DNA from 2 places in the Paenibacillus sp. FSL E2-0177 genome. Region 1 is predicted to be linked to the other one. Evidence: a T-box and tRNA genes for the amino acid it is inferred to sense, from the RefSeq annotation. Region 1 holds a T-box; the other holds one or more tRNA genes.
The links. A T-box is a leader RNA that pairs with one kind of tRNA and senses whether it is charged. The one in region 1 lies ahead of pheS (phenylalanine--tRNA ligase subunit alpha), so its partner is inferred to be a tRNA-Phe.

Region 1 (6,180 bases):
GCTGAACCCGCTGCTAGAGGAATAGAAACTGTGTATTTTCCGTTTCTTTCTTGTACAGCCTCAATAGGTACTGTTAATACATCCTTTTTCTCAGCAGTGGTTACTGAAACTTCCGCAGACATTCCGACAAGAGCACCTTCGGAGCTTGTTAGACCTATGGTAACATCGAAGAGGGAGACACCGTTTGAGGCGGTGCCCTCATTAGCTATTTTCGTAACCGTGCCCTTGAATTCCGTATCAGGCAGAGCATCCAATGAAATAGTGGCAGGCATCCCTAGCTTTACAGTAGGAATATCAAGCTCATCCACCTGCACAACTACACTTAAATTAGCATAATCGGTAATGTCGATGAGTTCAGAGCCGTCCATGGCTTTTTCACCGCTTGCAATATTAACTGTCGTTACAGTTCCGTCAATAGGAGCCGTTAACGGATCAGGAGGAAGCATATCTTCTTGGACAGAAGCTATTTTTTCCTGTTGCGCCGAAATGTCGGTTTTGGCCTTTTCAATCGAACGTTTGGCATTTGCCAGCTCATCTTCTGCTGCACCTGATACGGCCAGCTTCTTATATTGCTCCTGCTTGTCCTCAAGATCGGTCTCAAGTGAGGCAAGTGAAGTTTGCTCCTGCTTGAGATTGTCACTCAGATCATTGCCTTCAAAGGTAATCAAAGTCTGGCCTTTTTTCACGAGATCGCCCTCTTTGACAAGAACCTCAGCTACGGTCCCGCTGTCCTTCGTTTTTACTTTACCAGTTTCTGTAGCAATCACGGAGCCGGCTCCGGATACACTAACTACGATATCGCCCTTTGTAACGGTAGCTGTATTAACAGGCGCTTCAGCGGCTTGACTGTTCTTATCAGGTAACAATGTATAAACCAGCATTCCTGCTGTGGCTACAACTACTACTCCAAGAGTCCAGAACACTATTTTTTTCTTCTTCATTTCTATCCTCCATAGCTCATCATATTAATTGCCGGATGTATTGCTGGTGTCTGGATCTGTACCAGAAGTAGAGTTGCTGTTCGAAGTCGTTGATGCCGCCTGATAAGTGACAACATAGGTTTGTGTTCCCAGCAGATTTCGATGGCCTTGGAATTCGTCGTATAGATTCAACCGGATTGCGCCGCCACCCAGTGTTTTGTACAGGCTGCTTGTGAAGGTTGTGGTGTACGACTTGAAGTTACCTAATTGTAGATCTGTGCCAAGCGTTAATGTTTTTTCCATGCTTTGTCCTAAGGGGTCAATCAGCTCCAACACCAGTTTGTGCTCATAGGTGCCTGATTCATAAAGCGTGCTGGCTGACATGTTGTAGGTTAGTGCAGTGCTGAGCGTATCTTTACCAGCGGTGACGGTGGCGACTGCATTTGTAACGGATAGAGTATAAGGAAACATTTCCACGTTCAAAAGATTGCCTTTGGGCTCCACCCCCAACTGGTTCAGTCCAAGCGATACCGTATTGATGTAACCCGACGATTGACCGCCAGGAGCGGTAAGCTTGCCTTCAGAAACACCCTCCCCGATGTAAAGGACAAGGTTCGCTGGATCTATACCGAGAGGGAGCTTACTCCAGAGGGTGACCAGACTTTTTCCGTTAGGACTGGTGGAGGTTTTGGACTGGGTGACTTCGGCTTCATAATATTGATTGTCTTGTGTTTTGTAATAGGCTACGAGCTGAGCCTGTTCGGATTTACGCGATTCCTCACTGTTCATTTCTAGTTCTGTGTACAAGAGATTTGAATCTGTACCTGGGTACACGAGGGTCCCGCGTACAAGTAATTCCGCTTTTTTACCTTCAAGCTCAAGATGGAAAGAATTTTCAGCTGCAACACTCTGTACCCGGCTGTCCAGTTGGGTAGTACTTAGAGAAAGGAAGTTAAGCTTACTTTCACCTGAAGTTTCTTGCAGGGTGATTTTTAATTGATTGAAAGTATAGCTATAAGGAACATTGGCTACGACATACACAGCAGCCGATTCATTTGGACCGAGGATGGTTTGCGTACTTTCTGAGACAACCTGGGAAGTGCTGCTGATGTCACTTTCTCCAGCTTTGACGACACTTGTAAGCGCAGGAAGCTGAACAGAGGTTGATTTAGTGTTGCGGATGTTGATTTTAGCTACGATCTGGTCTTTGTCGGACCAAGGGAGTCTTTGAATGTTTGCAATTTTGACAACAAATGTACCGTGACTGTTCTCAATGGGGTATTCCGTGTCCTGCCAATTGTTAGTTTGCAGCGTGTAAGGGATCTGATAATAGGCGGTAGGAAAAATGATCTTGCCTTCAGCAGCCGGCTCAGTCATTTGCAGCTGCAATGTTCCTTGATTGAGTGTGAGTGGTACATCTGCGCTGAGTTCAATAATCTTTTCTTCAAGCGGTTTCAATGTTAGGCTGGTAAAATCCTTCGTATCTACCGGAAAGCTATACCCTTCAGCGGCTTTAATAGCAAGTTCATAGGCAGGCACATTCACCGCTTTGTTGCCGCTATTTTTGATGCGGAACTGTAGTGTCCACTTTGCGTTGCCATTGTCAGCATAGACGTTAGCCGTTTTCAGCTGTGTTTCGACTGTATTATTGCTGATTGTAAGCTTCTTCGTGACATTGCTGGCTACGACAAGATCCGGTGTTGTTGCAGCGGGGAGATTGTAGGCGACAACCGGCAAAGCTATTTTTAATGAGGCATCTTCTCCGGCAAATTGCAGCGCCATGTTGTCTGTCTTCATATAAGAAGGGATTTCCGTCAAATAGTAGATCGTCTTCTTTTCCTGAGGCTGTACTTTATAGCTGGTGCTGGTGTCATCAAGTGCGAGTTCAAATACAGATCCTCCAGCGGAAGCGAGGTATCCTTTAAGTCCAGTATCACTGAGTACCTTGGTTCCTTGATTAGTGAAGCTAACGCCAACCTTGGCATAGACCTTACCGTTATATTTATAAATTTGCAGGCTCTCTGCCTTGGTGGTTACAGGGAGATTGTTTAGGGTGATCTTTTTACTCTGCCCTCTGGCGACAGCTTGTGAATATCCTGTTGGTACGGTGAAGTTCCCTAGCTTTTTTTGATAATCGGTGGTGTTGAAGTCCCATCCGTACAATGAAATTTTGACCCCGTTTAAAGAGGTGGATTTGCCGATGTTTACATAGTAGGTGATAGATTGACTGCTTTTCGCGGCAATAGATTTGATGGTTGCACTGCTGGTAATAGGGCTTCCTTGAATAACTGTACCACCGCTAGTAGTTACTTTGGAGAAAAAGTCCACCAGATTGAGGCTAGCGTTGCTTCCATTAGAGTAGCTGAGTGTGTATGTGAGAATATTTCCGCCATCCTGAGTTAATAAGCTGACATCCGTCAGCTTTGCGCTGATGTTAGTCTTCAAGGCTATGGAGCCTAGTTTATCCAGAGCGGATACAGTAGCTGTTGTTGCTACTTTGGGGGATGTAGTCCCGGCCGAAGCGGCATGAACTCCATACGCTGCAGATTGGCTAAGTACAGCTGTGCTTAGCAGCACCGCGGCTACTTTTATTCTCCGTACATGCATTTGATTTCCTCCCAATAGGATAGTTAATAGTCTGCGAAGGTGCATTTGAGTGGATAAGCAAGCCTTCCTAGTAATGGAAATTATCAAGCCCCGCTGAATGTTAGCTGAAAAAAAGTTGGAAAAATGGCTCTGAAGCTTAAAGCCAGCTTAAAAGAAGATAAAAATTAGCCTAATTTTGTCCAGCTTGTCAAAACGACAGATTTTGCATATAATAAAGAGACATATCTCTTGTAGTAAAGAGATACCTGACAATTAGCATGAATTGTGAAATGCAGTGATGGAGAAGAGTACACAGTGCCTGACTTACAGGGAGGAGACGCCGCGGATTGAGAGCGTTTCTAAGAAGCAGAGCTGTGGAAGTTCACTCCGGAGCAGTTCCCTGAATTCCTTAAGCTGTCTAATAGGGAAGGGTAGGGGATACCGGTCACAGACCGTTATTTCTGTATAAAGTGAGATAGGTATCTGTCCAGCCAAAAGAGGGAATGAAGCTCTTAAGGGGAACAGATCAGCTTGTCTAACAAGGGTGGTACCACGGTCTTTTCGTCCCTTACCGGGAGGAAAGGCCTTTTTTTGTTGAACTAGACAATGATTGAAGGGGGCTGTACACGGCCATGAAAGAGAAGTTGGAAGCATTGAAGGTTGAAGCGCTGGCTAAGCTGCAGGAGGTTATGGATCCGCAGGTACTAAATGATCTAAGAGTGAAGTATCTCGGTAAAAAAGGTGAGCTTACAGAGGTTCTGCGCGGTATGGGAGGACTTAGTGCTGAGGAACGTCCGGTAATCGGGCAAGTAGCGAATCAGGTTCGCAGTGCTATTGAGGAGATTATCGGCGCGAAGCAAGAGGCTTTTCAAGAGCAGGAAACCCAGCAACGTCTGCAGGCTGAAAAAGTAGACGTAACCTTACCGGGTCGCCGTATGCAGCAAGGGGGCATTCACCCGCTTAGCAGAGTCGTACAGGAGATTGAGGATATTTTTATCGGCATGGGCTACCGTGTAGCTGAAGGTCCGGAAGTAGAGACCGATTATTATAACTTTGAAGCTCTAAATTTGCCTAAGAATCACCCGGCACGTGATATGCAGGATTCTTTCTATTTAACGGATGACCTGTTAATGCGCACACAAACCTCGCCGGTACAGATTCGTACTATGCAGGCTATGAACGGTGAAGCTCCGGTAAAAATCATCTGCCCGGGTAAAGTATTCCGCCGTGATGATGATGATGCAACGCATTCCTTCCAGTTCCACCAAATCGAAGGTTTGGTCATTGGAAGTAACATTCGAATGAGTGATCTGAAGGGCACCCTGCAACAATTTGTGCAGGAGATGTTTGGACCGAATACAGGCATTCGTCTTCGTCCGAGCTTTTTCCCATTCACTGAGCCAAGTGTTGAAGTAGATGTAAGCTGCTTCAAATGTGGCGGCGATGGCTGCAGACTATGCAAGCAAAGCGGATGGTTAGAAATCCTTGGCGCAGGTATGGTGCATCCAAATGTACTGAAAATGGGTGGCTATGATCCTGCTGAGTACAGCGGCTTCGCTTTCGGAATGGGTGTAGAGCGGATTGCAATGCTTAAATACGGCATCGATGACATCCGACATTTCTATAGTAATGACATGAGTTTTGTGAAGCAATTCAAGGGCGTTTAGTTTTTGTGGGCGCGCTGGCTGATAGTGGCGGAGAATGGCTTTGGAGCGTTCTCCCACAGGAAGCAGCGCGAACGACAGTGAAATAAATACATCTGAAACATAAAGGAAGTGAGCGGATATGAAAGTATCAACCGGATGGTTGGCTGATTATACATCGATTGAAGGAGTAACCGCCGAACAGCTAGCGGAGAAGATTACCGCTGCCGGCATTGAGATTGACGGCGTAGAGCGCCGCAATAAAGGCATTTCCGGCATCGTAACCGGCTATGTGAAATCAAAGGAAAAACATCCTGATGCAGACAAGCTGAACGTATGTATCGTGGATGTGGGCCAAGATGAGGAGCTACAAATCGTTTGCGGCGCAAAAAATGTAGCTGCAGGTCAAACTGTACCTGTAGCAATGGTTGGCGCAAAGCTGCCAGGACTGGATATCAAAAAAGCCAAGCTGCGCGGTGTCCTGTCGCAAGGAATGATCTGTTCGGCCAAAGAATTGGGACTGAATGATAAATTGCTTCCAAAAGAGCAACAAGAAGGTATTCTTGTGCTGCCTGAAGGGACAGAGATTGGTCAGGATATTTCCAAAGTCCTCGGCTTAGATGACGAGATTCTGGAATTCGATCTGACTCCGAACCGTTCAGATTGCCTCAGCATGATTGGTGCTGCTTATGAAGTAAGTGCAATTCTTGGGCGTGAAGTTAAATTACCTGATCCAAAAAGCGAAATGATTGAGATCAGTGGTCCTGCTGCGGATTCCATTTCCGTCAAGATTGAAGATGAAGAATACTGCAGCCATTATGCAGTTCGTTATATTGCAGGTGTTAAACCTGCACCATCACCGCTGTGGATTCAGAATCGTCTGATGGCTGCTGGGGTTCGTCCAATTAATAATATTGTGGACATTACCAATTATGTGATGCTGGAATATGGACAGCCGCTGCATGCTTTTGATGCAGATAAAGTACAAGGTGGAGAACTCGGCGTTCGTCTTGCCCATGAAGGTGAAGTTT
Region 2 (6,180 bases), 2.8 Mb from region 1:
AGTGGTTAGGGGTAACCCGAAGCTATGAACCGAAGCCCCAGTAAACGGCGGCCGTAACTATAACGGTCCTAAGGTAGCGAAATTCCTTGTCAGGTAAATTCTGACCCGCACGAATGGCGTAACGACTTGGGCGCTGTCTCAACGAGAGATCCGGTGAAATTTTAATACCTGTGAAGATGCAGGTTACCCGCGACAAGACGGAAAGACCCCATGGAGCTTTACTGCAGCTTGATATTGAATTTGGGTACGATCTGTACAGGATAGGTGGGAGCCGTAGAAATCGGAGCGCAAGCTTCGGTGGAGGCGCCGTTGGGATACCACCCTGATCGTATCTAGGTTCTAACCTAGTACCCTTACCGGGTACGGGGACCGTGTCAGGCGGGCAGTTTGACTGGGGCGGTCGCCTCCTAAAGAGTAACGGAGGCGTTCCAAGGTTCCCTCAGAATGGTTGGAAATCATTCGCAGAGTGCAAAGGCATAAGGGAGCTTGACTGCGAGACCTACAAGTCGAGCAGGGACGAAAGTCGGACTTAGTGATCCGGTGGTACCGCATGGAAGGGCCATCGCTCAACGGATAAAAGCTACCCTGGGGATAACAGGCTTATCTCCCCCAAGAGTCCACATCGACGGGGAGGTTTGGCACCTCGATGTCGGCTCATCGCATCCTGGGGCTGAAGTAGGTCCCAAGGGTTGGGCTGTTCGCCCATTAAAGCGGTACGCGAGCTGGGTTCAGAACGTCGTGAGACAGTTCGGTCCCTATCTGTCGTGGGCGCAGGAAATTTGAGAGGAGCTGTCCTTAGTACGAGAGGACCGGGATGGACGTACCGCTGGTGCACCAGTTGTTCCGCCAGGAGCATGGCTGGGTAGCTACGTACGGACGGGATAAGCGCTGAAAGCATCTAAGCGTGAAGCCCCCCTCAAGATGAGATTTCCCAATTAGTAAGACCCCTTGAAGACGACGAGGTAGATAGGTTGGAGGTGGAAGTGCAGCAATGCATGGAGCTGACCAATACTAATCGGTCGAGGGCTTATCCTATACTTAGAATGCAAATTCGTTTCGGATTCAGTTTTCAGGCATCAAGCCTGGTATGAATATTCCCTGATAGCTCAGTTGGTAGAGCACTCGACTGTTAATCGAGTTGTCACAGGTTCGAGTCCTGTTCGGGGAGCCATATGGAGAGGTGTCCGAGTTTGGCCGAAGGAGCACGATTGGAAATCGTGTAGGCGCCACAAGCGTCTCGAGGGTTCGAATCCCTCTCTCTCCGCCACAAATTTTTAATTAGTATGGCCCGTTGGTCAAGGGGTTAAGACACCTCCCTTTCACGGAGGTAACATGGGTTCGAATCCCATACGGGTCACCAAATCTTCACTTGATTTATCCTAGTGGACTTTGGTACAATAACAATTGTTGTTTATGGAGGCTTAGCTCAGCTGGGAGAGCATCTGCCTTACAAGCAGAGGGTCGGGGGTTCGATCCCCTCAGCCTCCACCATAACACTTTCTTACTGACGCGGGGTGGAGCAGCCCGGTAGCTCGTCGGGCTCATAACCCGAAGGCCGCAGGTTCAAATCCTGCCCCCGCAACCAATTAACTTAAGCAATTATATCTTTTGGAACCGTGGTGTAGTTGGCCTAACATGCCTGCCTGTCACGCAGGAGATCGCGGGTTCGAATCCCGTCGGTTCCGCCATTTTCATCATGGCTCGGTAGCTCAGTCGGTAGAGCAGAGGACTGAAAATCCTCGTGTCGGCGGTTCGATTCCGTCCCGAGCCACCATTTATCATCACAAAAGAATGAGTGCCATGCCGGTGTAGCTCAATTGGTAGAGCAACTGACTTGTAATCAGTAGGTTGGGGGTTCAAGTCCTCTCGCCGGCACCATCCTTGGAGGATTAGCGAAGTGGCCAAACGCATCAGACTGTAAATCTGCTCACGTGAGTGTTCGGTGGTTCGAATCCATCATCCTCCACCAGTTTTTAGGGGCATAGTTTAAAGGTAGAACAACGGTCTCCAAAACCGTTGGTGTGGGTTCAATTCCTGCTGCCCCTGCCAAGTTCTTTCTAAAGTTTAATATGGCGGCCGTGGCGAAGGGGTTAACGCACCGGATTGTGGTTCCGGCATTCGTGGGTTCGAGACCCATCGGCCGCCCCATTTACTTTAAAATGAATAATGGCAACAATATCAACTTAATATGGCGACTGTGGCGAAGGGGTTAACGCACCGGATTGTGGTTCCGGCATTCGTGGGTTCGAGACCCATCAGTCGCCCCATTTTACTTTAAAATGTTATTGGGGATTAGCCAAGCGGTAAGGCAACGGACTTTGACTCCGTCACTCATAGGTTCGAATCCTATATCCCCAGCCATTTTATGCGGACGTGGCTCAGCGGTAGAGCATCGCCTTGCCAAGGCGAGGGTCGCGGGTTCGATTCCCGTCGTCCGCTCCAAGTTTTCATGGCGCCATAGCCAAGTGGTAAGGCAAAGCTCTGCAAAAGCTTTATCCCCAGTTCAAATCTGGGTGGCGCCTCCATTTAGTTCATATGTGCCGGCGTGGCGGAATGGCAGACGCGCTCGACTCAAAATCGAGTGGGAAACCGTGGAGGTTCGAGTCCTCTCGCCGGTATCTTAAAAAGGTTTGTAAGAATGCTTTTATAAGCAATCTTACAAACCTTTTTCTTTATGTCCTTGGGTTTACAGCAGTAAGCCGTTGAATAGAGAGTTTCTCTATTTCAACGGCTTTTTTTAATCTGATTAGTGATTAACCTGATTGATTATTAATGCGGAATGCTCGCGGGGTAAGACCTATTTCTCGTTTGAACATATTGCAGAATTGGGCATCGTTCACAAAACCTGCAGCAGCAGATACTTCAGAGATTTGCATCTGAGTATGACGTAATAGAGATTTTGCATAATCCAGGCGTTTTAACAGCAAATACCGCAGGGGTGAAGACCCGAAACGTTCTTTAAATAGATGGCGAAAACGATCGTAACTATATCCGGACATTTCTGATAGTGTTTCGACGGACAATTTATGGCGATAATGCTCATTCATATAATTAAGGACATATTGTACTCGATCTTCTGTTGGGGATTGATATCCAGAGGCACTAAGAAGCCTCATAAGATGGACGGTAATCTCGCTCATTTGTAGGTTTAGAAGCTCAGAGAATCCGTCTTGCTTGCGTGTAAACTCTGCTTTCATTCGCAGCAGGATTTGAAGAACGGTCTGATCTTTATCATCTTCATATACGCCGAGCAGATTACTCATATTAGGGTGTTCTGAGTGGAAGCCTACAAATAATACATTTGCATCCTCACGGTGGTGCTCGTCATGTTTATGATTGGGTGGCACAAGCGCGAAAGAAGAGGAGCGAAAATGGTAACTTCGTGGGCCAACATTGGTTGTCCCTACCCCCTGTAAATAATAGACTAGTTCGTAGCATTCATGCTGGTGTGGAGGGATATAAGTATTTAGCTCATGTGTGGCACTTACAATATATAGAACACGATCCATGATGATCCTCCAATACTTATGTTTTAGCCGAATCGTACAAAACAATGACCGAAATCATATAATTATTTTTAATAATATTTGTTATGATCGTATCAATAAATCCGAAAGTTCGCAACCTGACTGGCCATCTCGTTCGGAAATAAAGCGGATTATTAATAATAATGGTATTTTTATTGCTATTTTTGAGCCTAAACGTTAAGTTTATTACTTTTAATGATACTTTATTTGGAAAAAAGAGAATTTCCATTTGAACCGTGAATTATACAATGGGTGAAGATGGGATTCTGCGGATTACTAACCAACTAAAATTAGGGGTGGAATAGAGTAATGAATAAAAAAGTTCTTTCTTTGTTGTTATTAATGGTGATGGTTCTGGTCACAGCATGTGGGAATAACACGTCCAATAACGGTTCTTCTGCGAATACTGGATCAAACGCTGCTGAGGGTGGAGAAACAGGTGCAGGGGATAAACTCAAGGTTGTATTGCTGATTCCGGGGACACTTGGGGATAAATCATTTTTTGATTCCGCTAATAACGGCTTGCAAAAGGTTAAGGATGAACTTGGTGCAGTAACAAAGGTTGTTGAAATGGGCGTTGATAAAACGAAATGGGAGCCTACATTTAACGATATCGCTTCCGAGGATTGGGATGTAATTATTTCTGGCGGTTCTGAAATTACAGAGATGTTTAATGCAACGGCAGAATTGTATCCAGACAAAAAATTCATTAATTATGATACCGACATCGATGAAGCACCAGATAACATGTACAACATGTCTTATGCGACAAATGAAGTATCTTTCTTGGCAGGTGCAGTAGCAGCATTAGCTACACAATCGGATATGCCGAATGCTACCCCTGAGAATGTGATTGGGTTTGTGGGCGGTATGGATATTCCGGGGATTAATGCTTTCTTGGTCGGTTACATTCAAGGTGCTCAGTACGTTGATCCTGATGTAAAAGTGGCTGTGTCGTACGCTGGTGATTTTGTTAACCCGGCAAAAGGTAAGGAGCTGTCTCTAATTCAATATAACTCCGGTGTGGATGTTATTTTTAACGTGGCTGGGGGTACAGGTCTTGGGATCTTTGACGCAGCTAAAGAGAAGAAAAAATATGCAATCGGTGTAGACTCCGATCAGGCAATGTTGATTAACGATACAGATAGTGAAAAAGCAAATCTAATCGTTACTTCATCTATTAAAAAGATTGATACGGCTATTCTAGGTGCAGTGAAGAGATTGCAAGAGGGTACGCTAGAAATGGGCAAACGTGATGTATTGAGCTTTGTAGATGATGGTGTAGGTATTGCTGAGAATGATATTTATAAAAATGTATTCCCGGCTGATCTTCAGGCCAAGGTTGAAGAAGTGAAGCAAAAGCTGATCAATAAAGAAATTAAAGTGGATAATGCGATGGGGATGGAAACCGCAGAGGTAGAAGCTATTCGTAACGCAGTTAAGCCTTAAGCCTTAAGCTTTAAACCTTAAGATCAGCTCTATAGAGATAAACCTACAGTTGGAGATTCTTCTAGTCAGGGGAATTCCAGCTGTATATTTTTGCAGACCTCCAAGTTGAAAGGCGTTGAGACCTATGTACACAGCTCTGCTGGAAATGCGGGGAATTACCAAGGTATATCCCAATGGCGTCGTTGCAAATAAAGACGTGCATTTTTCTTTACGTGAGGGAGAAATACATGCGATTGCAGGTGAGAACGGTGCAGGTAAATCGACTTTAATGAAGATTATGTTCGGCATGGAAGAGCCAAGTGAAGGCGAGATCTATATCAAGGGTGAAAAAGTAAAGCTGCAATCCGCTCAGGACGCCATTGATAGAGGCATCGGCATGGTCCACCAGCATTTCATGTTGGTACCTTCTTTTACGGTGGCAGAGAATATGGTGCTGGGTATGGAGCCGCGCAGAGGAGTTGGCATCAATTATGCCGAGGCTGTGCGCATGACGGAAGAGACCGCAAGGAAATACAATCTGGCCGTGGATCCAAAGGCAAAAGTAGAGGATCTTACAGTTGGGATGAAGCAAAAGGTTGAGATTCTTAAGGCGCTGCTGCGTGGTGCGAAAATTCTGGTGCTTGATGAGCCAACTGCGGTGTTGACTCCACAGGAAACAGAGGAATTGTTCCGCGAGCTTAAGCAATTAAGGGAACAGGGCCATACGATAGTTTTTATTTCGCACAAATTAAAGGAAGTCAAAGCGATTTGCGACAGAATTACGATTATGCGCAGCGGCCGTAGTGAAGGTGTTTTTCAAACACAGGATGTGACAGAACAGGAAATCTCGCGGTTAATGGTCGGCAGAGATGTCGTGCTGAAATATGACAAAGAGATTCTGGCTGTTAGTGAGCCAGTACTAACGGTGCAGGGACTCGGTGTGAATGATGCAGATGGCAAAGCATTATTGTCGGATATCAATTTTGCGGTACGTGGTGGGCAGATCGTTGGGATTGCTGGTGTAGAAGGCAACGGGCAGACACAGCTCATTGAAGCTCTTACAGGTAGCTTGAGAGGTGTCTCAAGTCAGGGTTCTGTACTAGTGAAGGGAAAGGATATCCGTGAATCGGATATTTTGGATATTCGTAAGCTAGGCGTTTCCTATATACCGGAGGATCGGATGCGGCAAGGGATCGCTAGTGAGGCTAGCATAGCTGATAATCTG

Region 2: it encodes a tRNA-Phe, which carries the amino acid that the T-box ahead of pheS (phenylalanine--tRNA ligase subunit alpha) is inferred to sense. The anticodon was not compared.

Annotation. Positions count from the first base shown of each region.
Region 1 covers NZ_CP150307.1:1,925,953-1,932,132, forward strand. The annotation lists gene MHI25_RS08440 (efflux RND transporter periplasmic adaptor subunit) at 1-941, opposite strand, end outside; gene MHI25_RS08445 (hypothetical protein) at 966-3,527, opposite strand; T-box leader at 3,793-4,078, shown strand; gene pheS (phenylalanine--tRNA ligase subunit alpha) at 4,139-5,173, shown strand; gene pheT (phenylalanine--tRNA ligase subunit beta) at 5,292-6,180, shown strand, end outside.
Region 2 covers NZ_CP150307.1:6,030,463-6,036,642, reverse strand. The annotation lists rRNA gene MHI25_RS26845 (23S ribosomal RNA) at 1-1,035, shown strand, start outside; tRNA gene MHI25_RS26840 (tRNA-Asn) at 1,096-1,171, shown strand; tRNA gene MHI25_RS26835 (tRNA-Ser) at 1,175-1,267, shown strand; tRNA gene MHI25_RS26830 (tRNA-Glu) at 1,286-1,360, shown strand; tRNA gene MHI25_RS26825 (tRNA-Val) at 1,416-1,491, shown strand; tRNA gene MHI25_RS26820 (tRNA-Met) at 1,509-1,585, shown strand; tRNA gene MHI25_RS26815 (tRNA-Asp) at 1,611-1,688, shown strand; tRNA gene MHI25_RS26810 (tRNA-Phe) at 1,699-1,774, shown strand; tRNA gene MHI25_RS26805 (tRNA-Thr) at 1,803-1,878, shown strand; tRNA gene MHI25_RS26800 (tRNA-Tyr) at 1,884-1,969, shown strand; tRNA gene MHI25_RS26795 (tRNA-Trp) at 1,976-2,049, shown strand; tRNA gene MHI25_RS26790 (tRNA-His) at 2,073-2,148, shown strand; tRNA gene MHI25_RS26785 (tRNA-His) at 2,192-2,267, shown strand; tRNA gene MHI25_RS26780 (tRNA-Gln) at 2,287-2,361, shown strand; tRNA gene MHI25_RS26775 (tRNA-Gly) at 2,368-2,442, shown strand; tRNA gene MHI25_RS26770 (tRNA-Cys) at 2,452-2,525, shown strand; tRNA gene MHI25_RS26765 (tRNA-Leu) at 2,540-2,618, shown strand; gene MHI25_RS26760 (AraC family transcriptional regulator) at 2,754-3,509, opposite strand; gene MHI25_RS26755 (BMP family ABC transporter substrate-binding protein) at 3,837-4,976, shown strand; gene MHI25_RS26750 (ABC transporter ATP-binding protein) at 5,101-6,180, shown strand, end outside.